Regions from separate parts of the Kitasatospora sp. SC0581 genome, predicted to be linked through region 2. Evidence: riboswitches for the same ligand, from Rfam matches in the RefSeq annotation. Region 2 holds a riboswitch; each other region holds the start of a gene.
The links. A riboswitch is a leader RNA that binds a small molecule or an ion and turns the genes downstream of it on or off. The one in region 2 is predicted to bind thiamine pyrophosphate.

Region 1 (10,375 bases), on a different contig from region 2:
AGCCCGAGTTCGGCGGCCAGCAGCTGGTGGCTCAGGCAGACCGCGAGCAGCGGCGAGGTGCGGGCGCCGGAGCGGACGGCGGCCAGCGCGTCCGCGACGATCGGCCGCAGCAGCACCATCTTGGGGTCGTCGGCGAGCGCCGGGTCGCCCGGGCCGGGGCCGAGCACCAGCGCGCCCCGGTGCGCCGCGACCCGCTCGCGCAGCCCCGGCTCGTCGTAGCGGGCCACCGTCACCCGGTGGCCGAGCGAGCCGAGCAGGTGGGAGAGCATCGAGGTGAAGGTGTCCTCGCCGTCCACGACCAGGGTCGGCTCGGCCTCGGTGATCTCGGCCGGCTGCTGCATCCGCAGCCAGAACGGCGCGAGGTCGGCCCGGCGGGAGTCCAGGGCGGCCTGCACCCGGTGGTCGTCGGCGAGCCGGGGCCCGGTCGGGTGGGGCAGCCGGGTGGGCGCGGGCCGGGCGCCGATCGCGGTGAGCACGCCGGCGGCCTTGGCGTGGGTCTCGGCGACCTCGGACTCCGGGACGGAGTGGCGCACCAGGGTGGCGCCGACCCGGACGACCAGTCGGCCGGTGGCCGGGTCGATGTCGGCGGTGCGGATGCAGATCGGCGAGTCCAGCAGCTGCCCGCCGCTGGCGGCGCGGCCGATCAGGGCGAGCGCGCCGGAGTAGTAGCCGCGTCCGGTGGGCTCGTAGCGCTTGATCACCCGGGTGGCGTTCTCGACCGGGCTGCCCGTGACGGTGGCCGCGAACATCGTCTCGCGGAGCACGTCGCGGACGTCCAGCGAGGTGCGCCCGCGCAGCTCGTACTCGGTGTGGGCGAGGTGGGCCATCTCCTTGAGCCGGGGCCCGAGCACCTGGCCGCCGAGGTCGCCGACCGTGCACATCATCTTGAGCTCCTCGTCCACGACCATGGTGAGCTCCTCCAACTCCTTGGGGTCGTGCAGGAACTGGAGTAGCGAGTCGAGGTCGGAGCCGCCGGCCGGGTAGCGGTAGGTGCCGGAGATCGGGTTCATCACGACGGTGCCGCCGCTCTGCCGGACGTGCACCTCGGGGGAGGCGCCGACCAGGACCCGGTCGCCGGTGTGCACCAGGAAGGTCCAGTACGCGCCGCGCTCCTGCTCCAGCAGCCGCCGGAAGAGCGTCAGCGCGAGCTCGGGGGAGAAGTCCTCCATCGTCGCGTGGAAGTCGCGCCGGATGACGAAGTTGGCGCCCTCGCCGTTCCCGATCTCGTCCTGGATCACCCGGCGGACGATCGCGGCGTACGCGTCGTCGTCCACATCGAACCCGCCACCGGCAAGTGAGACCGGCAACTTCGGTAGGGCGTAGGTGAATTCGGCCAACGGCAGGGCGTGCTGCTCGGTCACCGAGAGGGCCTGGAGCGGGGTGTCGTCGTCGTGCGCCTCGAAGCCGCGCTCGCGGATCTGGCGGTACGGGACGAGTGCGAGCAGGTCGTGCACCGGGCCGCCGCCGGCCGGTGGGCCGCTGCGTACGGGCAGGTCGGCGAGGTGCTCGTAGCTGTCGACGGTGCCCAGCAGCACCTCGACGGTGTCCGGGCTGAGCCGGGGCGTGCGGCGGTGCAGCAGGGCGAACGCGGGGGCATCGGGGCCGGTGAGACGGGCGAGCAGGTCGACAGCGGTGGTCACGGGAACGGCTTCCTTCCGGGTGGACTGGTGAGAGGCGGTGCAAGGTCCGCTCCCGGAGGGCCGTCTGCTCAGACGCCGACGGCCGCCCCGAGGGGCGGCCGTCGTGTTCGTCTAGGAACGCGCCAGTTGTGGGCCACCCTGGGGGGAGGCCCACCACCAGGAGTGGCTGTGGGGCGCGTGCATGGTTCGAGACTAGCGGATGCGTCGGGGCGGGTGAGGGGCATCACGTCTTTGTCCGAGATGTGTCTCATTCCTCGGGCAATAGGCACGAGTCACTCCTGCCACCCCGTAGCCTTGGCGGTGTGACCGCTACGACTGAGACATCGAGGGCTGCCCACTCCTGGCAGTCCCTGCCCGCGGCGCAGCAGCCTGAATGGCCGGACCAAGAGGCTCTGCGCAAGACCCTTGCCGAGCTCGCGTCCTATCCGCCGCTCGTCTTCGCCGGCGAGTGCGACCAGCTGCGCGCCCGGCTCGGAGCCGTGGCGCGCGGGGAGGCCTTCCTCCTCCAGGGCGGTGACTGTGCCGAGGCCTTCGACGGCGTTTCGGCGGAGCACATCCGCAACAAGCTGAAGACGCTGCTCCAGATGGCCGCCGTACTGACGTACGCGGCCTCGGTGCCGGTGGTGAAGGTCGGCCGCATCGCCGGCCAGTACTCCAAGCCGCGCTCCAAGTCGACCGAGACCCGCGACGGCGTGACCCTGCCGGTCTACCGGGGCGACTCGGTGAACGGCTTCGAGTTCACCCCCGAGTCCCGCATCCCGAACCCCGAGCGCCTGAAGCGGATGTACAACGCGTCCGCCGCGACGCTCAACCTGGTGCGCGCCTTCACCACCGGTGGCTACGCGGACCTGCGCCAGGTGCACGCCTGGAACCAGGACTTCGTCCGCAACTCGCCGGCCGGCCAGCGCTACGAGCAGCTCGCCCGGGAGATCGACAACGCCCTGGCGTTCATGAGCGCCTGCGGCGTGGTGCCGGAGGAGTTCAAGGCGGTCGAGTTCTTCTCCTCGCACGAGGCGCTGGTCCTGGACTACGAGACCGCGCTGACCCGCGTGGACTCGCGCACCGGCGAGCTGTACGACGTCTCCGGCCACATGGTGTGGATCGGCGAGCGCACCCGGCAGCTGGACCACGCGCACATCGAGTTCGCCTCGAAGATCCGCAACCCGATCGGCGTCAAGCTCGGCCCGACCACCTCGGTCGACGACGCGCTCGCCCTGATCGAGAAGCTGGACCCGGAGCGCGAGCCCGGCCGCCTGACCTTCATCACCCGGATGGGCGCGGGCAAGATCCGCGAGCACCTGCCCACCCTGGTGGAGAAGGTCACCGCCTCCGGCGCCCGGCCGGTGTGGATCTGCGACCCGATGCACGGCAACACCTTCGAGGCCTCCAGCGGGCACAAGACCCGCCGCTTCGACGACGTCCTGGACGAGGTCAAGGGCTTCTTCGAGGTGCACCGCGCGCTCGGCACCCACCCGGGCGGCATCCACGTGGAGCTGACCGGCGACGACGTCACCGAGTGCGTCGGCGGCGGCGACGAGGTCCTGGTGGACGACCTGCACCAGCGCTACGAGACGGCCTGCGACCCGCGCCTCAACCGCAGCCAGTCGCTGGACCTGGCGTTCCTGGTGGCGGAGATGTACCGCGGCCAGTAGGCCCGGTGCCCGTCCGATGTGACGAAGGCCCCTCCGGATTCGGTGTCCCCGAGCCCGGAGGGGCTTTTTCGTACCCGTTTCGCCGGGTAAGGTAAGCCTCAGTGAACTAAGGCTGACCTTAGTCAAGATCCACTCCGCTTCACTCCCGGGAGAGACCGCGATGTACGTGTGCATGTGCCATGCGGTCACCGAGGACCAGGTGAAGAAGGCGATCGACGGCGGTGCCAACACCCCGCGCCAGATAGCGAAGGGCTGCCGGGCCGGCACCGACTGCGGGTCCTGCGTGCGGCGCATCCAGGCGCTGCTCGGCGAGCACGGCGCCCGCCCCTGCCCGACCGCCCGGCTGGCCGCGAAGCTCGGCCTCGCGGACCCGGAGGACCCGGCGGCGCCGTCGGCTCCGGCCCCGGAGGCCGCCCCGGTGGTCCCGCTGCGGGTGACCCGGGCGAACCGGGCGGCCTGACCGGACCGGGCTGCCTGACCGGGCCGGGTGGGCCGCGGCCTCAGGACTCCGGCTGCTCGATCACCGTGGCGAGGTAGAGCGCCTCGCCGAGCTTCTCCAGCAGCTCCAGCTGGGTGTCGAGGTAGTCGATGTGGTGCTCCTCGTCGGCCAGGATGTCCTCGAAGATGTTCGCCGAGGTGACGTCGTTCTTGGCCCGCATCACCACGATCCCGCGCTTGAGCCGGTCGATCGCCTCGACCTCGATCTGGCGGTCCGCCTCGAACATCTCCTTGACCGTCTGGCCGATCCGGACGTGGAACAGCCGCTGGTAGTTGGGCAGCCCCTCCAGGAACAGGATCCGGTCGGTGAGCGTCTCGGCGTGCTTCATCTCGTCGAAGGACTCGTGCCGGGTGTACTTGGCGAGCTTCGTCCAGCCGAAGTTCTCCTGCATCTTGGCGTGCAGGAAGTACTGGTTGATCGCGGTCAGCTCGGCGGTGAGCTGCTCGTTGAGGAACTCGATGACCTCGGGATCGCCCTGCATGGTGATGCCTCCTGCACTCGTGCTGCCGTGTGTCCTGCGCTGAGTCCTGCGTGAAGTCCTGCGGTGGGTCCGGTACTGAGTCCTGCGCTGCGCATCCTGGCACCGCTTTGGGAGGAAATTCCAGTAAGTTCACACTCACTAGGACATGTGTCGGAATATCCGATTCATGGTGAAACGTGCTGGTGGGCGGCCGACCGCTGGGCCGTACGGGCAGGGGCGCGGATCCGCGCAAAGGGGCGCGCGCCGAGGCTCGTCCGCCGTCTGTCACCATGGATCCATGGGTCAGTCGAAACACGAACCGCTTCCGCCGTCTGACCCGAGGCTCCCCCCGGGACAGCGCGCGCAGCGCGGCTGGCCCGCCCTGCACTACGGGCCGGTGCCCCGCTTCAAGCCGCTGACCTGGGACCTCCAGGTGTTCGGCGCCACCGCCTCGGCGGAGAAGCACAGCTGGGACTTCGAGGCCTTCGGCGCCCTGCCGCGCAGCACCGTCGTCGGGGACCTGCACTGCGTGACCAAGTTCTCGGTGCTCGGCAACGAGTGGACGGGCGTGTCGGCCGCCGCCGTGCTCGACCTGGTGCCCCCGGCGCCGGGCGTCACCCACGTCATGGTCTGGGCCGAGTACGGCTACAGCGCCAACCTGCGCCTGGCCGACTTCGCCGACCCGCGCACGCTGCTCGCCACCCACCGCAACGGCGAGGCGCTCACCGCCGAACACGGCTTCCCGGTCCGGCTGGTGGTGCCGCGGCTGTACGCCTGGAAGGGCCCCAAGTGGGTGCGCGCGGTCGAGTACATGCGGGCCGACCGGCGCGGCTTCTGGGAGGAGCGCGGCTACCACAACCTCGCCGACCCCTGGGGCGAGCAGCGCTACTCCTACCAGGAGGAGCCCGGCGACGGGCCGCTGCGCTGAGCCCGCCCGGGGCCTAGAACAGCGAGAACTTGACGGTCACCACGCTGCGCTGCGGGCGCCGCTCGCCCGCCGCCGGGCTCTGGCCGGAGGAGGTGACCGCGCCGAACACGTCCCAGCCGCTGGTCTGCATGGTGAAGCCCGCGGCCTGGAGCGCCTTCTGCGCCTCGTCCTTGCCCATCCCGGTGACGTTCGGGACCGGCACCATGCCCTTGCTGACCACCAGCGACACCGCGCTGTTCTCCTGCAGCAGCTGCCCGGCCGCCGGCGAGCTGCTGATCACCGAGCCCTCGGGCACCGTGTCGTCGTAGGTCTCGGTCACGCCGCCCCTGGTCAGCTGGGCGCCGGTCAGGGCCGCGGCGGCGTCGGCGGCGCTCTTCCCGGTGAGGTCCGGCACCGCGATCCGCTTGGGGCCCTTGGAGAGGGTGACGGTGACGCTGTCGCTCTTGCGGGTGCGCGCGCCCACCCCGGGGTCGGTGGCGATCACCTGCCCGGACGGGACGGACTCGCTGAACACCTCGACGAACCTGCCGTGCAGGCCCTCCTTGTCCAGGACCCGCTGCGCCTCCGCCCGGTCCTTGCCGAGCACACCCGGCACCGAGCCGTACAGCCCCTCGGAGATCCCGTAGGTGACGCCGCCGATCGCCAGCACCAGCGCGGCCAGCGCGGCCGTCCAGACCAGCGTCCGGCGGGGGAGGCGGCGCAGCGGGCCCGGCCGGGGCCGGTGCCGGTGCACCGGGGTCGGCTCGTCGTACGGGCGCGGCTCGGCGAGCAGCTCGTCCATCAGCTCCGGCGGCATGTCCAGCACGCTGGTGCGCTCCGTCGGCGGGGCCTCGGCGGGCCGCGGCAGCGGCTGGATCACCGAGGTCGGCTCGCTGGTCGGGTAGCGCGGGCTGGGGCGGGTGGAGGCCGGCGGCTCGGCGTCCAGCGCGGCCGGGGCGAGGGTGCGGCGCACCCGCTGGAGGGCGGCGAGCAGCTCGACCGCGTCGTACGGGCGGGCGCCGGCGGACCGGGCGCAGGCGGCGGCCACTATCGCGTCCAGCTCGGGGCCGACGGCGGGGGCGACCAGCGAGGGGGCCGGGACGTCCTCGTGCAGGTGCTTGTACATCACCTGGACGGGGTTGTCGCCGGTGTGCGGGCGGCGGCCGGTGAGCATCTCGTACAGCAGGATGCCGGACGCGTAGACGTCCACCCGCTGGTCGGTGGGGGCGTCCGGGAGGATCTGCTCGGGGGCCAGGTAGGAGACGGTGCCCATGACGGTGCCGCCGGTCGCGGTGGTGGTCGAGGTGGGCGCGCCGTCGGCGCTGCCGAGCACCCGGACCAGGCCGAAGTCGGCGACCTTGACCAGGCCGCCCTCGGTGATCAGCACGTTCTCGGGCTTGACGTCGCGGTGGACCAGCCCGGCCCGGTGGGCGGCGCCGAGCGCGGCGAGCACCGGCTCCAGCACGTCCAGCGCGGCCCGGACGGACAGCGCGCCGCGGTCGCGCAGCAGGTCGCGCAGGGTGCGGCCGGGCACGTACTCCATGGCGAGGAAGACGTGGCCGCCGTCCGCGCCCTGGTCGAAGACGTTGACCACGTTGGGGTGGGTGAGCCTGGCGACCGCCTTGGCCTCGCGGATGAAGCGGGCGGTGAAGCCCTCGTCACCGGCCAGCGAGGGGTGCATCACCTTGAGCGCGACCACCCGGTCCAGCCGGGTGTCGGTGCCCCGGTAGACGGTGGACATCCCGCCGGTCGCGATCCGCTGCTCGACCCGGTACCGGTTGTCGAGCAGGGCGCCGATCAGGGGGTCGTGCAGTGCCATGTCCACTCGGAGAGTCTAGGGTGCGGGACCGCCCGGTCCCGGCGGACACCGCCTCCGGGACCGGCTTGTGACATGCGCGACGGTTCAGAAAGCCGGGTGCTCGCGGGTGTCCAGGTCGGCCCGGCCGGCCATCGCGGAGGAGGCCTCGGCGTGGAAGCGGCGCGGGATCCGGCCGGCCCGGTGGGCGAGCCGGCCCGCCTCGGCGGCGTGCCGCATCGCCTCGGCCATCAGCACCGGGTCCTGAGCCCTGGTCACCGCGGAGGCGAGCATCACCGCGGCGCAGCCCAGCTCCATCGCCAGCGCCACGTCGGAGGCGGTGCCGGCGCCCGCGTCCAGGATCACCGGGACGCCCGCGCCCTCCACGATCAGCTGGAAGTTGTGCGGGTTGCGGATGCCCAGGCCCGAACCGATCGGCGAGCCCAGCGGCATGATGGCCGCACAGCCGACGTCCTCCAGCTTGCGGGCCAGCACCGGGTCGTCGTTGGTGTACGGCAGGACGGTGAAGCCGTCGTCGACCAGCGTCTCGGCGGCGTCCAGCAGCTCGATCGGGTCGGGCAGCAGGGTGCGCTCGTCGGCGATCACCTCCAGCTTGACCCAGTCGGTGCCGAGCGCCTCGCGGGCCAGCCGGGCGGTCAGCACGGCCTCGCCGGCGGTGAAGCAGCCGGCCGTGTTGGGCAGCACCCGGATGCCGTTGCGGGTCAGCACGTCCAGGACGGAGCCCTGGGTGGTGGCGTCGACCCGGCGCATCGCGACGGTGGTCAGCTCGGTGCCGGAGGCGAGCAGCGCGCGCTCCAGGACCTCCAGGCTGGGGGCGCCGCCGGTGCCCATGATCAGCCGGGAGGAGAAGGCCGTCCCGGCGATGGTCAGCAGATCGTCGGCCATGGTTCAGCCTCCCTGGACGGCGGTGAGGATCTCGATCCGGTCGCCGCTGCCCAGTGCCGTCCCGGGCCACGAACCGCGCGGCACCACGGCCTCGTTGAGCGCGGCGGCGACACCGGTGTTGGCGGCGCTGACGGAGGCCACCAGCTCGGCGAGGGTGGTCGTGGCGGGCACCCGGCGGGGCTCGCCGTTGACGGTCAGGGCGATCTCGGCCGGGGCGACCGGGTTCGGGGCGTCCTCGTGCACGGCGTTCTCGTCTGGGGCGTGCTCGTTCGGGGCGTTCTCGGTCAGGGCGATCTCGGTCATGCGGAGGCCTTCGCGACGGGGGATTCGGAGGAGAACCGGGCGGGGGTGAACGGCCTTGCGAGCTCGGGGACTTCACCGGTGACCAGGTACTCGGAGACCAGGTCGGCGGTCACCGGGGTGAGCAGCACGCCGTTGCGGTAGTGGCCGGTGGAGGCGACCAGCCCGGGCAGCGGGGCCGGGCCCAGCAGCGGGGCGTTGTCCGGCGAGCCGGGGCGCAGCCCGGCCGAGGTCTCGCGCAGCGGGAGTTCGGTGATCCCCGGGACCAACTCGTGGGCGTCCCGCAGGAGTTCGTACACCCCGCCGGCGGTGACGGTGGTGTCGTAGCCCTGCTCCTCGGTGGTCGCGCCGACGACCAGTTCGCCGTTCTCCCGGGGGACCAGGTACATGTGCCGGCCGCGGACCACGGCGCGGACGTTGCGGGAGAGGAACGGCCGGTAGGCCTCCGGCACGTGCAGCCGCAGCACCTGCCCCTTCACCGGGCGGATCGCGGGCAGCACCCCCTCGGGCAGACCGGGCAGCCGGTGGCTGTGCGGGCCGGCGGCGAGCACGACCTGGTCGGCGGTCACCGTCTCGTCGGTGCTCAGCCGGGCGCCGGTCGCGCGGCCGTCCTCGACCAGCAGCTCGACGGCCTCGGCGCGGTGCAGCAGGACGCCCGCGCGCCCGCAGGCGGCGACCAGGGCGGTGAGCAGGCGCCGGGGGTCCACCTGGTGGTCGTCCGCGGCGTGCAGGGCGCCGCGGACGGCGGGGGCCAGCATCGGCTCCAGCCTGCGGGCCTCCCGGCCGGTCAGCCAGGTCGAGTCCAGGCCCAGCCGCTGGTGGAAGGCGTACAGCTCGCGCAGTTCCTCGCGGTCGTCGGAGTCCAGCGCGACGGCGATCGTGCCGCAGCGGCGGTAGCCGGTGTCCAGGCCGCCGCTCGCCTCGGAGAGCTCGGCGGCGAAGGTCTCGTACCGCTCGTTCGAGGCCATCCCGAGGCGCAGCAGCGGCTCCTCGCCGTACTGCAGCTCGGTGACCGGGGCGAGCATCCCGGCCGCGACCCCGGCGGCCCCGCCGCCGTGGGCGGGGTCGACCACGATCACGTTCCGCGCCCCGCGCCGCGCGGTGCGCCAAGCGACGGCGAGGCCGATGACGCCCCCGCCGATCACCAGCACGTCGGCATGGGTGCCTGATGGCAAGCGTGACAAGGCTGCTCTTCTCCCTTCGCCGGTATGACCCGGATCAGGTTCGGACGGTCGCAGGCCGTGTCAGCCCGCCTCTCAGCCCGGTCCGCCGGGCTCCCGTGTGGTCCTCCCACCTTAACGCCGGGGGTCGGCCCGGCCGAAGGCCCGTACGCGGGGCGGACGGCCCGGAGGCCGCCGCGTCGCGCTGAGTACAGTGGCGGGCGTGGCAGAGCTGAGCGGAACGGATCGGGTGGTCGTCGTCGGAGCCGGGCTGGCCGGGGCGCAGTGCGCCCTCAAGCTGCGGCAGGGCGGCCGGCAGGGGCGGATCACGCTGGTCGGCGAGGAGCCGCACGCGCCGTACGACCGGCCGCCGCTCTCCAAGGACGTGCTGCTCGGCAAGGCCGACTCCACCGCCCTGGACATCGACTACGGGCAGCTCGGCATCGAGCTGCTCACCGGCCGCCGCGCCACCGGCCTCACCCCCGGCGTGCTGCACACCGACGGCGGCGACCTCCCGTACGGCTCGCTGGTGATCGCCACCGGCGCCGTGCCGCGCGCCCTGCCCGGCGCCGAGCGGGCGCACCTGCTGCACACCCTGGACGACGCCCTGGCGCTGCGCGCGCTGCTGCGCCCCGGGCTGCGGCTGGTGCTGGTCGGCGCGGGCTGGATCGGCGCCGAGGTGTCCACCGCGGCCCGCGCGGCGGGCTGCGAGGTGACGGTGGTCGAGGCCGGCCCGGCGCCGCTGCCCGGCGCGCTGCCGACGGAGCTCGGCTCGGCGATGGCCGCCTGGTACGCCGAGGCCGGGGTCGAGCTGCGCTGCGGGGTCGGGGTGGCCGCCGTCGAGCCCGGCGCGGTGCTGCTGGCGGACGGCTCGCACCTGCCCGCCGACGAGGTGGTGGTCGGCATCGGGGCCCGCCCCGCGACCGGCTGGCTGGCCGGCTCCGGGGTCGAGCTGGACGCGACCGGCGCCGTCGTCGTGGACGGGCGGCTGCGCACCTCGGTGCCCGGCGTCTTCGCGGCCGGCGACTGCGTCAGCTACCCCTCGGCCCGGGCCGG
Region 2 (10,375 bases):
TGACACGCCTTGTACCGGCGGCCCGAGCCGCAGGGGCAGTCCTCGCGGGCCCCGACCACGGGGATCTCGCCCGTGACGGCGGTGGTGGACTGGCGCTGCGGCGCCTTCTTGGCGGCCTTCTTGCCCATGCTGCGGCTCTCCCGGGAACGGTGGTCCTGTGTCCCGGGAAGCCTAACGACACATTCCCCGAGCCCGGCTCACGCGCTACGGGCATCGCCCCCGGTGCGCCGGGCGTGCCGGGCCCGGGCGGGCAGCGCCGCCCAGACCGTGACCTCGCCGGGGGCGTCGCGCACGCCCCAGTCGCTGGCCAGCTGGTCGACGATGCTCAGGCCGCGGCCGCCGCGCGAGGTCAGCGAGGGACTCGCGGGCAGCGGCCGGGTGGCCGCCCCGCCGTCCGTGACCTCCAGGGTGAGCACCCCGTCGGCGTGCATCTGCCAGCGGACCAGCACCCCGCCGGCCGGCTCGGCCGGACCCTCGGCGGGCTCCCGGGCGCCCTGCGCGGCGTTCGCCCCGGAGGGGACGCCGACCAGCACCTGCCCGAGCACCTCGGCCCGGGCGCTGCGGCCCAGGGCCGGCAGCGGGCCGAGCGGACGGGCGTACCGACAGGCGTTGCTCAACAGCTCGGAAAGGATCAGAACAGCATCATCGATGACCGGTTCGGGTACCTGCCGGTCACCCAGATCTCGACGCAGTCGGCGCCGTGCGACCCCGACACTCGCTGGGCCGTGCGGCACTGCCATGGTCGATGAAGTCGGCACTTCACGCGCCACCATCAACGCCACCCCCGGACCTCCTTCAGCGTATGCCGAGGGAGAGATGCCCCTTGGTAATGCGTCGGAAACGAGCACCGGACGATCCCGCGAGCCCATTTCGAGTGCGGCGACCGACGGTCGACATCAGGTCATTCCGCGCTCACCCTCCGTCGCCCGGATGCAAGAATTCCGGCAATTTCGCGCGAGGAAGGTTTGACTGCCGACCAGAGTGATCGGATCGGAGGGGTTCGGAGGAGTACGGCCTTCGGTGCGCCGACGGATCACCGGCCGAGTTGCGCCAGTACCTCCGCGGGCCGGTTGGTGATGATCGCGGACACCCCGAGCTCCAGGCAGAGCTCGACGTCGGCCGGCTCGTCCACCGTCCACACGTGCACCTCGTGGCCGAGCTCGCGCAGCCGGGTCACCAGCTGCGGGCGGGCCCGCACCAGCTCGATGCCCGGGCCGGCGATCCGCGCCCCGCCCGGCAGCGGCGAGCCCTCGCGCAGCCGGCCGAGCAGCGGCAGGGTCCGCTCGAACAGGAAGACCCGCCGGTACCGCGGCGCGGCGGCGGCCACCCGGTTCAGCGCGACCGAGGAGAAGCTCATGATCCGGGCGGACGGGCGGTCGCCCTCCCGGACGGCGCCGATCTTGAACCGCTCCAGGGTCCGCAGCAGCTCGGCCTCCACCCGGCCGCGGAAGCGCACCGGGTGCTTGGTCTCGATCGCCAGGTCCACCGGGCGGCCGCACTCCACCACCAGCTCCAGCAGCCGCTCCAGCCGCAGCACGCCGCGCAGCTCCGGGTCGGTGCTGGGGCGGCCGGTCTTCCAGGCGCCGAAGTCGTACGCCTCCAGCTCGGCGAGGGTCATGGCCGAAACGGTGCCCCGGCCGTTGGAGACCCGGCCGATCCGGCGGTCGTGCACGCAGACCAGCGCGCCGTCGGCGGTGACCCGGACGTCGCACTCCAGCGCGTCCGCGCCCTCGTCGAGCGCGCGCCGGTAGGCCGCGAGGGTGTGCTCGGGCAGGGCGTGGGAGGAACCGCGGTGGGCGATCACCTGGACGGGCGGCACGGTGCGCGCCGCCGCCGAGGACAGGTCTGGGCTGGTCACAGGCCCAACGATAGGCGGCGGAGGTGAAGCGCGGACAAAGACGGCCCCAACCTGTGGGGCCGTCTGCGCACCTGCGGGGCCCGCTCGGGCCCCCGCTCCCTCCGCTCCGTCAGCCCCGGACGGCGCGGCGGCCGAGCGGGGTGAGCGCCCAGGTGGCCAGGGCCGGTACCAGGAAGGCGAACAGCGAGGCCGAGGTCCACTCCTGCGGGGTGAAGTGCAGCGCCTCCTGGGCGGAGGTCCAGAAGTCCGTCCACCAGCCCGCGACCTTGGTCGGCGCGATGAACTGGTAGACCGCGAAGCCCAGGGCCCACGGCAGCAGCATCAGCCAGCGGGACGGCGCGTCGGCGGAGAGGTTCCAGCCGCGCCGGCCGGCGCCGAGGAAGTAGTCCACCACGAGCACCGCCAGCAGCGGCACGAACACCGAGCCGATCAGGCCGAGGAAGCCGTAGTAGGTGTCGGTGAACTCGTCGATCTGCAGCGCCAGCACGGTGATCAGCACGCCGATCGCGCCGGAGAGCACCCGGCGGTCCACCTTCGGCAGCAGGTTCTGCACCGACATCGCGGTCGAGTACACGTTGGCGAAGGACTGGTCCGTCTCGCGCAGCACCAGCACCAGCAGGAACAGCCAGCCGGCCCAGACCCCGAGGAAGGAGTCGAAGATCCGGTTCGGGTCGCCGTCCGACTGCAGCAGCGCCATCAGGCCGAGCACGTAGCACCAGACCTGGGCGACCGTGTAGCCGGAGAAGCTGCCCCAGAACGCCGAGCGCGGGGTGCGCGAGTGCCGGGTGTAGTCGGCGGCCAGCGGCACGAAGGAGACCGACACCGCGATCATCGCGTCGGTGGCGCCGAGGAAGCCGTGCCAGTTGCCCGCGCCCGGGTCCGGCACGCCCTGGCGGCCCAACTGGACGGTGAAGTACACCATCGCCACCGCGACCGCCCCGGCCACGAAGCGGCGCAGCACCGCGATCGAGCCCAGCGGCCAGATGGTCAGCGCGGTGGTCAGCGCGCCCGCGAGCAGGACGAACAGCCAGCGGTAGCCGGTGGTGTGCGCGACGGTCTGCGCGCCCGCCGAGATGGTCAGCAGCTCGAAGACGCCCCAGCCGATGCACTGCACGATGTTCAGCACCGTCGGCAGGTACGACAGCCGGGTGCCGAACAGCCCGCGCAGGTTCGCCATCGCGGGGGCGCCGGTGCGGGCGCCGATCAGCGCGGCCACGGCGAGCATCGCGGTGCCGACCGCCGTACCGATCGTGATCGCGGTCACCGCGGCGGCCAGCGACAGCTCGCTGCCGGGGGCGCCGAGCACGGTGGCGGCGGTGGAGAAGCCGATCAGGCTGACGCCCAGGTTCATCCAGAGCGCGAAGTGGTCCCGGAAGCGCAGCGTGCGCGGCGGTTCGGTGTCCAGGACCAGGGGCGCTTCGACGTGCTCGGCGCGTTCCAGGAGGGCGGTCGCGCCCGGCGCGGGGGCGTTCGCGCCGGAGTCGGAGGCGTTCGTACCCGAAGAAGAGGATGGCGAAGCAGGCGGCATGGCCGATACTCCCTACGCCGGCATTACCCGGACAGGTTCCGGCGGTCAGCGCCCCCTCGAACGTCCGTCACTCGTGTGGCGTACGGTCGACATGCGCACTCTCAGCCTGGTGGGTCCAAGCTCCCGCGTGTCAGTTTGGAGCGCCAGGCTAACCGGCGCGGGTGCCGACGCCCAAGGCCGAGGGCGGGGCGGTCCGCATCGCGGACGCCCGACGGGGAGGGGAGCCCCGGCCGTCGGTAGGGGTGCCGGAGCCGGTGTCGGTGCCGCTGCGGGTGCTGACGCCAGTGCCGGTGTCGGTGCCGGCTAAGGATTCTTATGAGTTCTTCAGAGGGGTCCTTACGGCAAACGAATCGACAGTGCGAAAAACTATGGTCCTTGGTTCTGCCAGCTATGGAGGTCGTCCGTGAGCACCGAGCGCGAGGTTGGGCCCACCGGGCCGCAGGGGGAGCAGCCCGCCGGGCCGGGGGCGGCCGAGTCCGCTGCCGCGGGCCCCGCTCAGGGCGGGCACAACCCGACCATGGCGTTCCGGCGGGTGCCCGAGCCGGAGGTGGGCGCGGTCGAGGCCGCCGCCGCCGAGGCGGCGCCGTCCGCCGACGCCGTTCCGGCCGAGGAGGTCCCGGCCGGGGGTGGGCACAAGCCCACCGTCGCCTTCACCAAGGTGCCCGCACCGGAGGCACCCGCCGAGCCCGTGGCACCCGCCGTACTCGCCGTCGAGGAGCCGGCCGTCGACCCGGCCACCGGCTACATCGACGCGCCGCCGCCGGTCCTGCCGCCCGTTCCGCCCGCCCCGGTGGCCGCCGCACCCGCCGCCCCGGCCCTGCCGCCGGCCGGCAACCCGTACGCCACCCCGACCCACGGCGTCCCCGCCGCCGGCGCGCACGAGGGGTACGGCGCCGCTCCGGCCGCGCCCGCCGCCCCCGCCGCGCACGGCCACCACCCCTTCGGGGCCGGCCAGCCGCTCGGCGGCTGGGGCCCCACCTACGACTCCACCTCCGGCGGCGCCGGCTACCCCGGCGGCCCGGCCGGCCCGCTCGGCTACCCGGCGGAGTACCCCGGCGGCCCCGGCGGCCCGCGCAAGAAGCGCGGCGGCCTGGTCGCCCTGATCGCGGCCGTCGCGCTGGTCGCCGGTGTGGCCGGCGGCGCGCTCGGCGTGTCCGTCTCCGACAGTTCCGACCGCAGGAGCTCCGCGAACGACCACCGCAGCACCACCGTCCAGGCCAGCGACACCCAGAAGAACGAGCCCGTCCCCGGCTCGATCGCCGCCATCGCGCAGAAGGCGCTGCCCAGCGTCGTCACCATCAAGGCGCAGGGCAACGGCGAGTCGGGCACCGGCACCGGCTTCGTCTTCGACACCGAGGGCCACATCCTCACCAACAACCACGTCGTCGCGCCGACCCTCAGCGGCGGCAAACTGACCGTCAAGTTCGCCGACGGCAGCTCCTACAGCGCCTCGGTGCTCGGCCACGCCGAGGGCTACGACGTCGCCGTGGTCAAGATCGACAACCCGCCCAAGAGCAAGCTGGCCCCGCTGCCGCTGGCCGACTCCGACAAGGTCAACGTCGGCGACGCCACCGTCGCGATCGGTGCGCCGTACGGCCTGGAGTCCACCGTCACCAGCGGCATCATCAGCGCCAAGGACCGCCCGGTGGCCTCCGGCGACGACACCGGCTCGCAGGCCTCGTACATGAACGCCCTGCAGACCGACGCCTCCATCAACCCCGGCAACTCCGGCGGCCCGCTGCTCGACTCCGGCGGCGCGGTGATCGGCATCAACTCGGCGATCCAGTCCAACGCCTCCGCCAACGGCCGGGCCGGCAGCATCGGCCTGGGCTTCGCCATCCCGATCAACCAGGCCAAGTGGGTCGCGGACACCCTGATCAAGACCGGCAAGCCGGTCTACGCCAAGCTCGACGTGCTGCGCAACGACGACTACAAGGGCGACGGCGCGCAGATCCAGACCAAGGACATCCAGGGCCAGCCCGCCGTCACCCCCGGCGGCGCGGCCGACAAGGCCGGCCTCAAGCCGGGCGACGTCATCACCAAGCTCGGCGGCGTCCCGATCGACAACGGCCCCGCCCTGGTCAGTCGGATCTGGACGCACAAGCCCGGCGAGACCGTCGACGTCGAGTACACCCGCAACGGCCAGACCCTCACCACCAAGGTCACTCTCGGCCAGCGCGAGGGCGACCAGCCGTAACCCCCGCCCGCACCGAAACGTGTGCACCGAACCCCGCCGGACCCGTTAGGCTGACCTCCGCCTGGAGAGCTGCCCGAGCGGCCTAAGGGAACAGTCTTGAAAACTGTCGTGCGGTGACCCCGTACCGTGGGTTCGAATCCCACGCTCTCCGCCGGTAGGAGAACCACCTGCTCAGGGCGGGTGCCGAGACCACTCGGCACCCGCCCTCGGTGTTTTCCGGGCGGGTGCGGGCGCCGGCTGTGGGCCAGGTGGGGAACTGCCGTGGAACGGCCACGGGCGAGGGCGGGGCGGGGGTTGACCCTGACACGGTGGCAGGGGGTGGAGTGGTCGCACCATGTTGAACATCGGAGACTTCGCCAGCCACGGCCGGGTGTCGGTGCGGATGCTGCGCCACTACGACGCGATCGGGCTGCTGCGGCCCGCCCGGGTGGACCCGGTCAGCGGCTACCGCTTCTACGAGGCGTCCCAACTGGCCCGGCTCAACCGGGTGATCGCGCTCAAGGAGCTCGGCTTCACCCTGCAGCAGGTGCGGGCCGTCCTGGACGAGCGGGTGGACGCGGCCGAGCTGCGCGGGATGCTGCGGTTGCGGCGGGCCCAGCTCGCCGCGGCGATCGCGGCCGACGAGCTGCGGCTGGCCCGGGTGGAAGCGAGGCTCCGGACGATCGAGAGCGAGGGGACCATGTCCGTGCGGGATGTCGTGGTGAAGCCGGTGCCGTCCGTCCGGGTGGCCCAACTGACCGGTGTGGCCGCGAGTTACGAGCCGGAGGACATCGGGCCGGTGATCGGGCCGCTGTTCGCCGAGCTGTGCCGGCGGCTGGCCGGGGCCGGGATCGAGGCGGCCGGCCCGTCCGTCGCCCACTACCAGGACGCCCTGGAGGGCAACGGCTCGGTGCTGGTCGGGGCCGCCGTCCCGGTCGGCCCGTCGGTGCGGACGGGCGCGCACGACTTCGAGGTGGTCGACCTGCCGCCGATCGGGGAGGCGGCGACGATCGTGCACCGCGGCCCGATGGACGAGGTCCTGGGCGCGGGCCAGGAGCTGGCCCGCTTCATCGAGGAGAACGGCTACCGCTCGGCCGGCTACGCCCGGGAGCTGTACCTGGAGTGCCCGGAGGATCCGGCGGGGTGGGTCACCGAGCTCCAGGAGCCGGTGGTCCGCGGGTAGCCGGGCTTGCCCTCGACCCGGTCGAGGGTCCTAGCGTCACCGGGCATGACCACTGCCGCTGCCACCGCCGCCGTCGGTTCGCGGGCCGCGCTGCCCCGGACGTACCTGCTCTGGCTGGCCGGGGTCCAGGCCGGACTGCTGGGCGACGCCGCGCTGTACTTCGCCCTCGGCTGGGCCGCCTCCGCGCACGGCGGCGGCGCGGCCGGGCTGGTCCTGACGGCGGTCACGGTGCCGCGCACCGCGCTGGTCCTGCTGGGCGGCGCGGTCGCGGACCGGTTCGGCGCCCGTCGGGTGATGCTCGTCGGGGACACGGTGATGCTGGTCGCGACCGCCGCGCTGGCGCTGGTCGCGGCCGACCGGGGCACACCGCTCTGGCTCCTGGTCGCGGCGGCGGCCGTGATCGGGACGGTCGACGCCTTCCACCTCCCGGCGAGCGGTTCGATGCCGCGCCGGCTGGTGCCCGCCGACCGGCTGCCCCGGGCGCTCGCCCTGCGGCAGGCCGGCGGGCAGGGCGCCGTCCTGCTCGGGGCGCCGCTCGGCGGCCTGCTGGTCGCGGCCGGCGGGCTGCCCGGCGCGGCACTCGTGGACGCGGTGAGCTTCGGGGTCGTGCTGCTGGTCCTGCTGCGGGTCCGCCCCGGGGCGGACGGGCCGTCCGGTCCGCGGGCCGGCCTGCTGAGCGAGGCCGCGTCCGGCGTCCGGCTCGCCCTGGCCGACCCGTTGCTGCGGGCCGCGCTGCTGCTCACCGGTGCGGCGGCCGGGGCGCTGCTGCCGGTGGTGTCGCTGCTCGGCCCGCTGCTCGCCCGGGCGCACGGCTGGTCGGCCGGGACGGCGGGACTGGTGAGCGGCGGGCAGGCGGCCGGGGTACTGGCGGTGGCCGTCCTGGTCGCCCGGCGGGGCGCGCTGCCCCGGGCCGGCGTGGGGGCGGCCGCCGGGCTCTGTACGGCGTCGGCGGGGATCGCGCTGCTGGCCCTGGCCGCGGGGCCGGTGGCGGCGGTGGCCGGCAGTACGGTGGCGGGCCTCGGCTCGGGGCTCTTCGCCTGCCACCTCGGCCCGCTGGTGCTGACCGGCGCGCCGCCGACCCATCTCTCGCGGGTCCAGGCCCTGCTGACGCTCGTGCAGAGCCTGGCCCTGGTGCTCTCGAACGCCCTGCTGGGCCTGCTCGCGGACGCGGCGGGCGCCGCCCCGCCCACCCTCCTCTGCGCCCTCGCCACCGCCACCGCCGGCCTCACCGCCCTGGCCACCCCGACCCTCCGCCGGGCCTGAGCCGACCGGTCGCCGCGTCGGCCCCGGGATCCGGCCGGCACCTCCCCGTACGGCGGCCCTTGCCGCCCGTCCCGCTCCCCGCCCTTCCCGTGGCCCACTTGCCCGCCCCCTGCCGTCCGGGCAGAGTGCGGAGGTGGAGGCGGTCGGGCGGCGAGTGGAGGCGGCGATGAGTGATCTGACGGACCGACTGGTGCAGGGCCTCCCGGACGGGGCCGTCGTGGTGGACCCGGACGTGACCGCCGCGTACCGCCACGACATGGCGGGCTTCTGCGCGGCCGGGCAGCCCGCGGCGGTGGTGTTCCCGGAGACGGTCGAGCAGGTGCGGCACGTGCTGCGCACCGCGACCGAGCTGCGCGTCCCGGTGGTGCCGCAGGGCGCCCGGACCGGGCTGTCGGGTGCGGCGAACGCGGTGGACGGCTGCGTCGTGCTGTCGCTGGTGAAGCTGAACCGGATCCTGGAGATCGACCCGGTGAACCGGATCGCGGTGGTCGAGCCCGGTGTGGTGAACGCCGAACTGTCCAGGGCTGTCGAGGAGTTGGGCCTCTCGTATCCGCCGGATCCGTCCAGCTGGGAGTCCTGCACGATCGGCGGCAACATCGGTACGGGGGCCGGTGGGCTCTGCTGCGTGAAGTACGGGGTCACCAGCGAGTACGTTCTCGGGCTGGACGTGGTGCTGGCGGACGGGCGGCTGCTGTCCACCGGCCGTCGGACGGCGAAGGGCGTGGCCGGGTACGACCTGACCAGGCTGTTCGTCGGCTCGGAGGGGACGCTCGGGGTGGTGGTCCGGGCGGTTCTGTCGCTGCGGCCGGCGCCCGCCCCGCAGCTGGCGCTGGCGGCGGAGTTCCCGAGCGCGGACACGGCCGGGGCGGCGGTCTGCGAGGTGATGGCGCGCGGTCTGACCCCGTCGCTGATGGAGCTGATGGACGCGGTCTCGGTGCGGGCCGTCAACGAGTTGGGGCGGATGGGGCTGCCGGAGTCCACCCAGGCGCTGTTGCTGGTGGCCTTCGACGGGCCGGACCGGGTGGCCGAGCTGGCCCGGGTCGCGCGGCTGTGCCGGGAGGCCGGGGCGACGGAGGTGGTGCCGGCCGAGGACGAGGCGGAGTCCGATCTGCTGCTGGCCGCCCGGCGGATGGCGCTGCCCGCGCTGGACCGGCTGGGCACCACGATGATCGACGACGTGGCGGTGCCGCGCTCCCGGCTGGCGGAGATGCTGAACGGTGTCGCGGTGATCGCCGAGCGGCACGGGCTGACCATCGGGGTGGTCAGTCACGCGGGGGACGGCAACACCCACCCGATCGTCATCTTCGACGCCTCGGACGAGGAGGAGACGGCCCGGGCCCAGCGCTCCTTCGACGAGATCATGGCGCTCGGGCTGGAGCTGGGCGGCACGATCACCGGGGAGCACGGTGTGGGGCTGCTGAAGCGGGACTGGCTGGCCCGTGAGTTGGGCCCGGTGGCGTTGGACCTGCAACGGCAGCTGAAGGCGGTCTTCGATCCGCTGGGAATTCTGAATCCCGGCAAGATGATCTGATTTTCACTGAAGTATTTCGGCGGGGACCGCACGTCCGAACCCCTGCCGTCGTGGTGTGACATCCGACGGCCTTTTCATGACCGGGAAAGTCGACATGGGAGGGTGACCGAACTTTTCCAGGGGCGCGCGTGCGGTTCGCACGCGCCAGGGTGGTGCGCCCAGCGGATCGTGTGACGGTGCCGCGCCGTCCCCCGGACCGACCATCGACCAGCGGCCGTACGGGTGAAGTCCCAGCTCGGACGGGGTATCTCGCCGCGTTTTCCGTTTTCCCGGCCGTCATGCGCGGCCCGGGTGGATATCACGCAAACGGGCGAAATTCGCCGTGTGAGCTAGCGCTTTGTCGATTTGTTGCGGAAGTCTGTCTTCCGGCGTCGCAGCCCGCAGGTGTTCGTCCGGTCGACGAACCTTGCGCACCTTGATCGACCATTGCGCGACAAGCAGCTTCCCGGAGGCATTCATGGCTCGCACCCACCCCCGTCGAACAGCCGGGCTCCTACTCGCCGGCCCGCTCGCGGCCGGCCTGCTGCTGGCCGGTGCCGGGGCTGCCGCCGCCGACAACGGCGCGGGCGCCGAGGGCGCCTCCAACGCCGGGGCGGTCTCCGACACCGGCACCGGCAACGTGTTCGGCGGGGTCGACGGCAACTACGTCTCCACCCAGCAGACCGCCGCCGGCTCCGGCGCCACGAACCAGGACAACACCATCGCGGTGAAGGACAACACCGGCACCGTCCAGGGAGGCCAGGGCAACAAGGACGTCAACGTCGTCGTCGCCCCGACCTTCAACTGACCGGCCGACTGACCGGCCGCACGGCCGAGTGACGGCACCGGGCACCACG
Region 3 (10,375 bases), on a different contig from region 2:
GTGGTCGGCCGGGCGGCGGCGGACGGGTAGACGTCCAGGTGGCTGTCGGCGGTGCCCTCGGTGGCGGTCAGGTTGAGCACGACGGCCGTGGCGCCCGGGGGCACCAGGGTGCCGGCCGAGCCGGAGACGCGGTTGCGCAGGTCCAGATCGATGGTCTCGCCGGGGCCGAGCCGCGGGTAGCGGCCGCCCGGCTGGCGGGAGTCCAGGATGCGGGTCGGCGCGATCGCGGTGTAGCCGGCCGGGGTGTAGTCGACCTTCCTCCACTGCACATCCGTCCGGCTGGCGCCGAACTCGTCGGTGGTCGTGAGCTGCACCCGGTAGTCGCCGGGCTTGGCGTACACGTGACGCACGGTGGGGCGGTTCGGCCCCGACGCGGTGGTGCCGTCGCCGAAGTCGTAGGAGTAGTCGGTGATCCGCGACGGGACGACGGGGTTGGCGTCGACCGTGACGGCCAGCGGGTCGGAGCCGGTCTCCGGGGTCACCTTGAGGTCGGTCTTGAAGGAGCCGACGACCTCGTACGCGCCGCGGTCGCGGAAACCGCCGTTCGGGCCGGTGTTGGGGACGTCCGGGTGGTCCGTCGCGCCGTGGCCGAGCAGGTCGACGGCCGAGACGCCGGGCACCTCGGGGCCGGCGGAGTCGATCACGCCGTTGGGCAGCCAGCCGAGGGCGGCCACCGGCATCGAGTACCCCCACAGGTCGGGGTCGAACTGCACGCTGACGTTGAGGTCGTGGCCGCCCTGGCCGGTCGCGGCCTTCAGGTTCTCGGCCCACTGGTACTTGGTGCCACCCCACTCGTAGGTGGGGATGTGGCCGAGCCCGGGGGGCTGGATGGTGTTGTAGTCGAGGACGGTGCCCTCGGTCGAGCCGGCCGACACCCGGACGACGGACATGTCGGCGAGGTTGTTCGTGATCGTCGCGTGGTGGGACGCGCCGGCCAGGTCGAAGGCGGTCGACACCGACCACTGGAACCGCACCGTGTTGTGGGTGATGACGGTGTTCGGCGCGTCGGTCAGCGACACGGCCGACCCGAACGTGGAGTTGAAGTCGTTGCCGGCGATCACTGTCCCGGAGATGCCCGGCCCGACCTTCACGCCGCCGCTGGCCAGACTGACGATCGAGCGCTCCACCCGGACGTGGTCGCTGGCGCCGGTGACGTTGACGGCCGGCCGGAGGACGTCGCCGTTCGGCTGCTCGATCAAGTTTCCGGAGAGCTCGACCCGGCTGACCCCGTCGAGTTCGAAGTGGGTCACGTCGAAGCCGGAGAAGACGACGTCGTGCTGGCCGGAAATCCTCACCGCCTGCTTCTGCGGACCGGCGATGACCGGAAGGGTCTTCTTCAGGGCGAGGCGGCCGGCGCCGCGGAAGGTGATCGGCCTGCCGGGCTCGCCGGAGCGCCGGACGGTCAGGTCCTCGGCGTAGGTGCCCGACGCGACCTCCACGGTCTGGCCCGGCAGCACCTGGTCGGCGGCGGCCTGGACGGTGCAGAACGGAACCGCCCGGGTGCCCGGACCGCTGTTCGAGCAGGCGGAGTTGGAGCCTTCGACGTACAGGACTGCGGCCGGTTCGGCCGCCACCGCGGGCAGTGGCAGGCCCACCACGGCGGAGACCACGGCGGCGCTCAGGCCGGCCGCGTGACGGATGCGCACGGAGTACTTCCCCCAAGAATCGTCAGAGCCGCGACACCCCGGGCCGGTCGCCCGCACGGAGGGGCCGTGCGCGACCCGGTGGAGTGCCTGCGGAGCATTCGTGAGCATTATGAGGGTGCGTTCGGACACTTTCGGCCACCGGGGTGCCGTCGACGAGGACCCGCCGCCGGCCCGTGAGGCGCTCTGGACCTGCGGCGATCCGCTCGCTACGGTGTTGGGCGTCGTGTGCAGGCAACACCGCCTGCGACGCGGGAGCTCGGAGCACCGGGCTGAGAGGACGCTGACCGGGACGTCGACGGACGGACCGACGGCTGCGTCGACCGCAGGAACCTGACCGGGTAATGCCGGCGTAGGGAGTAGAGGTCAGATGACCACGTTCGAAGCACAGCCGCAGTCTGTCCGGAGCGCCCCCAGCAGCGAGCGCACCGGCTACCCGACCCCGGCCTGGCACAAGGCCTACCGCGAGGGATCGCGCCCCGACCTGCGCGTCCCGTACCGCGAGGTGCGGCTCACCAACGGCGGGACCGTCCCGCTGTACGACACCTCCGGCCCGTACACCGACCCGTCGTACGAGCCCGACGTGCGGCGCGGCCTGCCCGCGCTGCGGGACCCCTGGATCCGCCAGCGCGGCGACGTCGAGGAGTACGACGGCCGCGAGTCGCGCCCCGAGGACGACGGGATCAAGCACACCTCGCCGCGCGGCGGGAACCTGCGCAACCTGGACGCCGTCTTCCCCGGCCGCCCGCGCCGTCCGCTGCGCGGCCGCGATGGTGCCGCCGTCACCCAACTCGCCTACGCCAAGCGGGGCGTGGTGACGCCGGAGATGGAGTTCGTGGCGCTGCGCGAGGGCCTGGCGCCCGAGTTCGTGCGGGCCGAGGTGGCCCGCGGCCGGGCCGTCATCCCGGTCAACGTGAACCACCCCGAGGTGGAGCCGGCCGTCATCGGCACCAACTTCCTGGTGAAGATCAACGCCAACATCGGCAACTCGGCCGTCACCTCCTCGATCGAGGAGGAGGTGGAGAAGATGACCTGGGCCACCCGCTGGGGCGCCGACACCGTCATGGACCTCTCCACCGGCCGCAACATCCACACCACCCGCGAGTGGATCCTGCGCAACTCCCCCGTGCCGATCGGCACCGTGCCGCTGTACCAGGCCCTGGAGAAGGTGGACGGCCGCGCCGAGGAGCTGAGTTGGGAGGTGTACCGGGACACCATCGTCGAGCAGTGCGAGCAGGGCGTCGACTACATGACCGTCCACGCCGGCGTGCTGCTGCGCTACGTCCCGCTCACCGCGCGCCGCAAGACCGGCATCGTCTCGCGCGGCGGCTCGATCATGGCGGCCTGGTGCCTGGCCCACCACCAGGAGAACTTCCTCTACACCAACTTCGAGGAGCTCTGCTCCATCCTCGCCTCCTACGACGTCACCTTCTCGCTCGGTGACGGCCTGCGTCCGGGCTCGATCGCGGACGCCAACGACGAGGCGCAGTTCGCCGAGCTGAAGACCCTCGGCGAGCTCGGCCGGATCGCCCGCGAGCGGGACGTCCAGGTGATGATCGAGGGCCCGGGCCACGTCCCGATGAACAAGATCCGGGAGAACATGGATCTCCAGAAGGAGATCTGCGACGAGGCGCCGTTCTACACCCTCGGCCCGCTGACCACGGACGTCGCCCCCGGCTACGACCACATCACCTCGGGCATCGGCGCCGCGATGATCGCCTGGTGGGGCACCGCGATGCTCTGCTACGTGACCCCCAAGGAGCACCTGGGCCTGCCCAACCGGGACGACGTCAAGACCGGCGTGATCACCTACAAGATCGCCGCCCACGCCGCCGACCTGGCCAAGGGCCACCCCGGCGCCCAGGCCTGGGACGACGCCCTCTCCGACGCCCGCTTCGAGTTCCGCTGGGAGGACCAGTTCAACCTGGCCCTCGACCCGGAGACCGCCCGCGACTTCCACGACGAGACCCTCCCCGCCGAGCCCGCCAAGACCGCGCACTTCTGCTCGATGTGCGGCCCGAAGTTCTGCTCGATGAAGATCTCCCAGAAGATCCGCGACGAGCACGGCGACGGATCCACCGCCGTCTCCAGTGAGTTCGACGCCGAGGCGCTGGCCGGCATGGCCGAGAAGTCCGCCGAGTTCGCGGCCCAGGGCAACAAGGTCTACCTCCCGCTGGTGGACTGACCCGGGACGCCGGAGCGCCGCCCCGATCAGCTCGGGGCGGCGCTTTCGCGGTCCTCCGCTACCTCCCGGCGTCGGGGCTGGCGACCGGTGCGGCGGCCTCCAGCGTGCGGCGGATCACCGCCGAACCGTGCTCGACGGACTCGGCGATCGGTGCGGCCAGGGCCTCGGGCAGGACGTCGGTGTGCCACACGAACCTCGTCCGGCCGCCGGCCTCCGGAAGGGCCTGCATGGACGCGTGGTGGTGGGACGGGTGGAGGCTGCCGCCGACGACCGTGTAGGCGACCCGCATCGCCTCGTGGTCGAGGTCGACGAGCCGTTCGAGCACGATCGTGCCGTCGGCGAAGGTGACGGTGCGCGTGTCCGAGCTCAGCACGGTGTCGGTGACGAACCCGGGCGCCAGCCGCTCGTGCACCGCGCCGTAGTCGCTGAGCACCGACCACACCGCTTCGGGGCGGGCGTCGATGACGAGTTCCTTGTGGATCGAGGCCATGGGTGGTCGACTCCTCGTCAGGCCGAAGCGATGCAGAACAGGTGGCCCTCGGGGTCGGCGAGAACGGTCCAATCGCCTTCGCCGGGCTGGAACTCCGGCCTGGTCGCCCCCGCCGCGAGCAGCTCCTGCACCGCGGCCTCGGGATCGGCGACCGCGAAGTCGAGGTGGGCGTGCTTCGCGGCGTCGGGCCAGCCGGGCCCCCGGTAGCCGGCGACCCGCTGGAAGGCCAACCGGACCGGCCCCGCGCCGAGTTGGACGAAGTCGTCGTCGGCCTGCCCGAGGTCCCAGCCGGTGACCTGGCGGTAGAACCCGGCGAGGGCCCGGGGGTCGGCGCAGTCGATGGTGATCGCGGTGAGCTCCGCGTGGACGGCCATGGACGGCTCCCTTCCTGTCGTCACGTGGGCCCCAGCATCCGGGGTGACGGCACCGGAGGTCTTGAAGATCCTTGCGGGCCGTCCTGTCGTACCCGGCGGGTACCGTCCGCGGCATGCTGTCCGCATCGACCCTCGCCGCCCGGCCGGAGTTCACCGTGACCGTGGTGGGGTGCCGCTCCGACCACACCCAGTGGTCGCAGCCGGAGAGCCGCGACGACCACCGCCTGGTGCTGGTGCGACGCGGCAGGTTCCGGCGGTCGGCCGACGGCACCGACACCGATCTGGACGCGACCACGGCCTACCTGGGCGCGCCCGGCGAGCAGGAGCGCTTCGCGCACCCGGCCGGCGGCGACGTCTGCACGTCGGTCAGGTTCGAGCCCTCCCTCCTCGGGCGCCCGCCCGCCGCGACGACGGTGTACGTCGACGCGCGCGTCGACCTCGCCCACCGCCGTCTGGTCGCCGCCGCGGGCACCGGCGACATCGACTACGCGCTGGCGGAGGAACTGCTCCGCCTCGTCGCGGCCGCGGCCGGTGAGCCGACCGCCCGCGCCCGGCGGGCAGGCCGGCCGGCCGACCGGGCGCTGGCCGCGGCGGCGCGCGAGGCGATCATCGAGGAGGCCCCGGAGGCCGGTGGGCTCTGCGCGCTGGCCGCGCTGCTGGAGGTGTCGCCCTACCGGCTGAGCCGGGTGTTCTCCAGGGAGACGGGCGTCTCGCTGACCCGCTACCGCAACCGCGTACGCGTCACCCGGGCCATGGACCGGATCGTCGAGGGCGAACCCGGCCTCGCCGCCCTGGCGGCCCAGCTCGGCTTCGCCGACCAGGCGCACCTGACCCGCGTCGTCCGCGAGCACGTGGGACACACACCCACGGCACTGCGCCGGCTGCTCGCCCCGGGCCCGGGCCCGTCATGAGCCGGCGGGGCGGGGTCACGCGGGCACGGTGACGACCAGGTCGGGGGCGAGCAGGCCGGCGGCGCGGTCCGCGGTCAGCGCGCCGAGGATGTAGCCGTCCTCGTCGACGACGGGCCAGACCGCGAGGTGCTTGATCCGCATGGCGATCGCGGCCAGGGCCAGGCCCATGGTCGGCCAGGCGAACGGGCCGCGCTGGTGGGTGGTCGAGCTGATCGCGGTCCGCTCGGCGTACCAGGAGCGGGTGAGGAACGGATGGAGTCCGGTGCGGGTGACCAGCCCCTCGCAGCGGCCGTCGTGGCCGCGGACGAGCAGGTAGTCGAGGTGGGCGCCGCGGAGGACGTCGTCGGCCTGGTCGACGGTGCTGTCGTCGGCTATCTGGTAGTCGCAGGGGTCCATGGCGTCGGCGACCGTGAGGCCGTGGCAGGGTCGTGCGGGCTGGGGCGAGTGAGTGGTCACGGCGTTCACCGCTTCCCGTCTCCGGCCGCCCGCCGGAGCGGGGCCTGCCGGGCTGTCCTTCACCCAGAACGAAGCCGGAACGGGACCGGAATGCGGGTTGCCCTGGATGTCTCCGAGGCTACTCCCCGGGCGGACGGCGCGGAGTGCGGTGCGCGGGACGGGGCGGAGAGCGGGGTGACGGGCGGCCCGGGGGAGGTCGCGGCGGAGTAGCGTGGGAGGCAGCCGAGGACATTCCGCACACCGGCATCAGCGTCGACGTCGCCCTGGGTCATGACGGGTCCCGCGTGGACCGGACGGGCGGCCTCAGATGATGCCGATCCCCCTCCCCAACCCTTCGCCCACCGGGCCGTGGACGGTGCCCGGTGCGCCGCTGCTGCCGCGCCTGGAGCTGGAGCCGACGCAGTCGCGGGAGGGTGTCTTCGACGGGGCCTGGTGGCCCCGCTCGAACCAGGTCAGCACCGAACTGCCGGACCTGATCACCGCGCTCGGCGCCCACTTCGGGCGCATCCTCCGGGTCGGCCTCGACACCTCGGCGTGGGACGGTGTGCCCCGGTCCGTGATGGCGAACGGCCTGATGATCAGGATCAACTGGTTCCCGGGCAGCGACGCGACGATCAGCGTCACCCGGGGCCTCCAGGACCACTTCCTGCTGCTGGTGGTGCCGCCCGGCACCGACCCGACGACGGCCGCCTCGGCGATGGCCGGCGCCTCCGCGACCGGGAACCACACCCCGGCGGCGGAACTCCTGCTCGGCTGACGGCCGTCGGCGCTGCGCGGGCAGCGGGCAGCGGGCAGCGGGAACCGGCTCCGGGTCAGGCTCAGGAGAGCTCGTCGGAAGAGCTCCGGAGAACTCGTCGGAAAAACTTTCGCGGGGAGCGATGAGTTCTCGGGGCGGTCCCGGTCTACCCCTGTGCAAGCGACAGACGTGACCACGGAGGAGATCCCGAGATGACCGAGAACCTGGGCGAGCTGACCATCACCCGCGAGCTGCCGGGCACCCCCGCCGCCGCGTTCGAGGCGTACTTCGAGCCGGAGCAGTTCGTCCGCTTCTGGGGTCCGGTCGGCACCCACGTGCCGCTGGACACCGTGACCATCGAGGCGAAGGAGGGCGGGCGCTACGACAGCACCATGGTGGTCGACGAGACCGGCGACCGGTACCCGTTGAAGGCGGAGATCACCGAGATCCGGGCGGGCGAGTTCTTCGCGATGGTGGAGGAGGGCTCGGGCATGCGCTCCACCCTCACCTTCACCGGGCTCGACGAGGGCCGCACCCGGGTGGTGCTGCACCAGACCGGGGTGCCGGAGATGTACCGCGGCCCGGAGGCCGAGGCGGGGCTGAACTCCAGCTTCGACCGGCTGGTCGAGCACCTCGCCGGCCGGAGCTGACCCGGCGGCCGGCCGCGTGCCGTCCCGGCCCGGTGCACGGGCCGGGGGCGGCGCCCTTCGGCGGTCGGCGCCGCTCAGCGGTCGGTGTCCTGGGGGTACCAGCGGAGTTCGACGGTGTTGCCGTCCGGGTCCTGGACGTAGACGGAGGTCGCGGTGCCGCGGGCGCCGTAGCGGGGGACGGGGCCTTCGAGGACGGTGAAGGTGCCGGCGTCGATGACCTCCTGCCAGTCGAGGGGCTCGACGGTGAGGCAGAAGTGGTCGACGTTGGACTCGTGCCGGGGGCGGTGGACCAGGTCGATGATGGTCTCGGCGCCGACCCGGACGGACGGGAACGGCGCCCGGCCGGCCCGCCACTCGTCGACCCGGACGGGGGCCAGGCCGAGCTGGCCGGAGTAGAAGGCCAGCGAACGCTCGACGTCGGCGACGTTGAGGACCAGGTGGTCGAAGGCTACGACGCGCATGGGTGATCGGCTCCGCTCGGGTGCGACTGCTGGGGACGGGTTCCACGATCCTCCTGGCCGGAGGACTGATCAACGCGTGATCGTCGTACGATCGTTGAGCCGCATTCAACGATCGAGGGGCGGGCGGGACCGGGATGCTGGAGCGGCTGGAGATCGAGGTCGTCCTCGCGCTCGCCGAGGAGCTGCACTTCGGGCGGACCGCCGAGCGGCTGCACCTGACCACGGGGCGGGTCAGCCAGGTGGTGCGGAAACTGGAGCGCCGGATCGGTGCGCAGCTGTTCGACCGCACCAGCCGGTCGGTCCGACTCACCGCGCTGGGGCGGCAGTTGGCCGATGACCTGGTGCCGGTGGCGGCGGCGACGGAGGCGGCGCTGCGCCGGGCGGAGGACGCCGCCCGGGGCGTCACCGGGGAGCTCCGGGTGGCGTTCCTCGGGGAGTGGACGGCGCCCGTGCTGCTCAAGGCGGCCGCGCTGTTCGGCGAGCGGTACCCGGACTGCCGGGTGGACGTGCGCGAGGTGCAGCTCTCCAACTCCCGGTCGAGCCTGGAGGACGGCTCGGTCGACGTCCTGATCGCCTCCTACCCGTTCGACGGCATGGCCCGCGGCCCGGTGCTGCTGACCGAGCGGCGGGTCCTCGCGGTGGCGGCCGGGCACCCGTTGGCCGCGGAGCGGTCGGTGTCGGTCGAGGTGCTCGCCGACCACCCGGTGGTGCAGTACCCGGCCGTCACCTCGGCGGGCTTCAAGCGCGACCGCACCCCCGACCGCACCCCGTCCGGCCGTCCGGTGCCCAAGGGCCCGTCCGGCGGCACCTTCTCCGAGCTGCTCAGCCTGGTCGCGATGGGCCGCGGCGTCCTCCCGGTCGGCGAGCACTCCCGCCGCTACTACCCGCGCCCGGACGTCGCGTACGTGCCGATCCACGACGCGCCCCCGATCGAGCGCGGCCCGGTCTGGCTGGAGAGCAACACCACCGCCCGGGTCCGCGCCTTCGTCCGGGCGGCGACGGACGTCGTCGCGGAGCGGCCCGGGGGCGCGCCGCTCCGCGCGCCGGCGACGGACTGACCGCGCCCGCCCCGAAGCGGTTCAACTCGCCCTGCGCCGACGGTAGTAGTGCACGGTGAGCACGGCGAGGAGCGGCCCCCAGGCGGCCAGCGGCAGGTAGCCGATCCAGAACACGACGGTCTGCCAGCCGTGGGTGACGACCCCGGCCACACCTCGCCCCAGCGGGCGACCAGGCCGAAGCAGAGGAGGGCCAGCGCCTCGCTGACCACGCTGAGCGCGAGGATGTACGCCCAGCCTCCGTCGAACGGGGCGGGGTCCCGCTCCGCTGGTGTCGGGCCGTGGTCGAGCAGCGGCAGGCCGACGATGAAGCCGCCGATCCGCCAGAGGCAGGAGGGCAGGACGGCCAGGGTGATCGCGTACCCGGTGCGGACCGCCCAGCGGGGCACGCCCGGTGCGGAGGTGCCGTGCAGTCGTGCCGCGATCGTCCGTGCGCCCATGGTTCCGCCTCCCGATCCGGGCGGACGCGGTCCGTCCGCCACCGGCTCCGACCCTCCCGGAGCGGGCCGGCCGGGGCGTCCTCATCCGGGCCGAACCCGCTCCCCCGGGCGAGGGAGCGGGCCGTTGCCCCGATGGCGGGGGGTCAGGGCAGCAGCAGTCCCCAGGACAGGGCCCAGGGCAGGAACACCAGCCCGGCCAGCAGCAGGGCGCCCAGCCGCGCCCGGTCGGCCATGGAGGCGGCGGCCAGGGCGGCCCGCTCCCGCCGGGCGCCGGCCGCGGCGACGGCGGCCGCCCCGAGGGCGAACAGCGCGAGCAGCTGGACGGCCAGCCAGACCACCGGGCGGCCGAACAGGACCGGGCCGGGGAACATCGCGGCGGTGAGCATCAGGAAGAGCAGGTAGCCGAGGGCGCCCAGGAGGGCGGCCGTTCCGGCGAGGGCGGCCCAGCGGGCGGCCCGGGGCAGGGCGGCCGGGCGCGGCCGGCGGCGCAGGAGGCGGACGGCGCCGCTCAGCGCGTAGCCCGCGAAGCCGGTCAGGCAGAGCAGGGTGGCGACGACCTCGAACCAGGTGGACTCGTACCAGGGGAGCGGGTCGAGCGCGAGGCTGCGGGTGTCCTGGTGCGGGGCCGGGTCGGCGGAGGCGGCGGGGAGGCCGGTGGCGAGCCGCTGGATCCAGGCGGACTCGGTCCCGGCGTAGTCGGCGGGGAGCAGGTCGGGCCGGTCGTAGCCGTCGTCCCGGGTCAGGTGCAGGTTGTGCCGGACGTCGGGGACGGTCCGCAGCGTGTAGTGGGTGTTGCCGCCGCGGTCGAGGGCCCGGCGGATGATCGTCGCGCTCTCCTCGGGGGCGGCCTCGCGGTCGAGCGTGCCCCACTCGGCCAGGACGGGCTGCCGGACCCGCTCCCACACCGGCACCGGGTCGTAGTCGGCCTCCGGGAAGAGCCCGGCCGCCGAGAGCAGGCGGACGGAGGTGTCCGA

Region 1: linked by a shared signal. The riboswitch ahead of thiO (glycine oxidase ThiO) and the one ahead of ACLWS4_RS35870 (purine-cytosine permease family protein) in region 2 are both predicted to bind thiamine pyrophosphate.
Region 3: linked by a shared signal. The riboswitch ahead of thiC (phosphomethylpyrimidine synthase ThiC) and the one ahead of ACLWS4_RS35870 (purine-cytosine permease family protein) in region 2 are both predicted to bind thiamine pyrophosphate.

What each region holds. Positions count from the first base shown of each region.
Region 1 is NZ_JBLRWA010000002.1:388,989-399,363, forward strand. Features, by position in the region: gene ACLWS4_RS04875 (anthranilate synthase family protein) at 1-1,640, opposite strand, end outside; gene ACLWS4_RS04880 (class II 3-deoxy-7-phosphoheptulonate synthase) at 1,943-3,292, shown strand; gene ACLWS4_RS04885 ((2Fe-2S)-binding protein) at 3,465-3,752, shown strand; gene bfr (bacterioferritin) at 3,793-4,272, opposite strand; gene ACLWS4_RS04895 (molybdopterin-dependent oxidoreductase) at 4,550-5,179, shown strand; gene pknB (Stk1 family PASTA domain-containing Ser/Thr kinase) at 5,193-6,977, opposite strand; gene ACLWS4_RS04905 (thiazole synthase) at 7,062-7,859, opposite strand; gene thiS (sulfur carrier protein ThiS) at 7,863-8,162, opposite strand; gene thiO (glycine oxidase ThiO) at 8,159-9,334, opposite strand; TPP riboswitch at 9,338-9,450, opposite strand; gene ACLWS4_RS04920 (NAD(P)/FAD-dependent oxidoreductase) at 9,534-10,375, shown strand, end outside.
Region 2 is NZ_JBLRWA010000046.1:5,416-15,790, reverse strand. Features, by position in the region: gene ACLWS4_RS35885 (DUF5926 family protein) at 1-128, opposite strand, end outside; gene ACLWS4_RS35880 (ATP-binding protein) at 198-617, opposite strand; gene ACLWS4_RS35875 (glycerophosphodiester phosphodiesterase) at 1,034-1,858, opposite strand; gene ACLWS4_RS35870 (purine-cytosine permease family protein) at 1,968-3,386, opposite strand; TPP riboswitch at 3,379-3,523, opposite strand; gene ACLWS4_RS35865 (S1C family serine protease) at 3,790-5,583, shown strand; tRNA gene ACLWS4_RS35860 (tRNA-Ser) at 5,647-5,734, shown strand; gene ACLWS4_RS35855 (MerR family transcriptional regulator) at 5,918-6,745, shown strand; gene ACLWS4_RS35850 (MFS transporter) at 6,791-8,008, shown strand; gene ACLWS4_RS35845 (FAD-binding oxidoreductase) at 8,175-9,539, shown strand; gene ACLWS4_RS35840 (hypothetical protein) at 9,816-9,998, opposite strand; gene ACLWS4_RS35835 (hypothetical protein) at 9,997-10,326, shown strand.
Region 3 is NZ_JBLRWA010000035.1:44,004-54,378, reverse strand. Features, by position in the region: gene ACLWS4_RS33005 (PKD domain-containing protein) at 1-1,646, opposite strand, end outside; TPP riboswitch at 1,885-2,019, shown strand; gene thiC (phosphomethylpyrimidine synthase ThiC) at 2,014-3,828, shown strand; gene ACLWS4_RS32995 (SRPBCC family protein) at 3,887-4,318, opposite strand; gene ACLWS4_RS32990 (VOC family protein) at 4,336-4,692, opposite strand; gene ACLWS4_RS32985 (helix-turn-helix domain-containing protein) at 4,806-5,603, shown strand; gene ACLWS4_RS32980 (CBS domain-containing protein) at 5,619-6,059, opposite strand; gene ACLWS4_RS32975 (DUF5994 family protein) at 6,367-6,816, shown strand; gene ACLWS4_RS32970 (SRPBCC family protein) at 7,008-7,445, shown strand; gene ACLWS4_RS32965 (VOC family protein) at 7,520-7,906, opposite strand; gene ACLWS4_RS32960 (LysR family transcriptional regulator) at 8,041-8,964, shown strand; gene ACLWS4_RS32955 (hypothetical protein) at 8,986-9,114, opposite strand; gene ACLWS4_RS32950 (alpha/beta hydrolase family protein) at 9,545-10,375, opposite strand, start outside.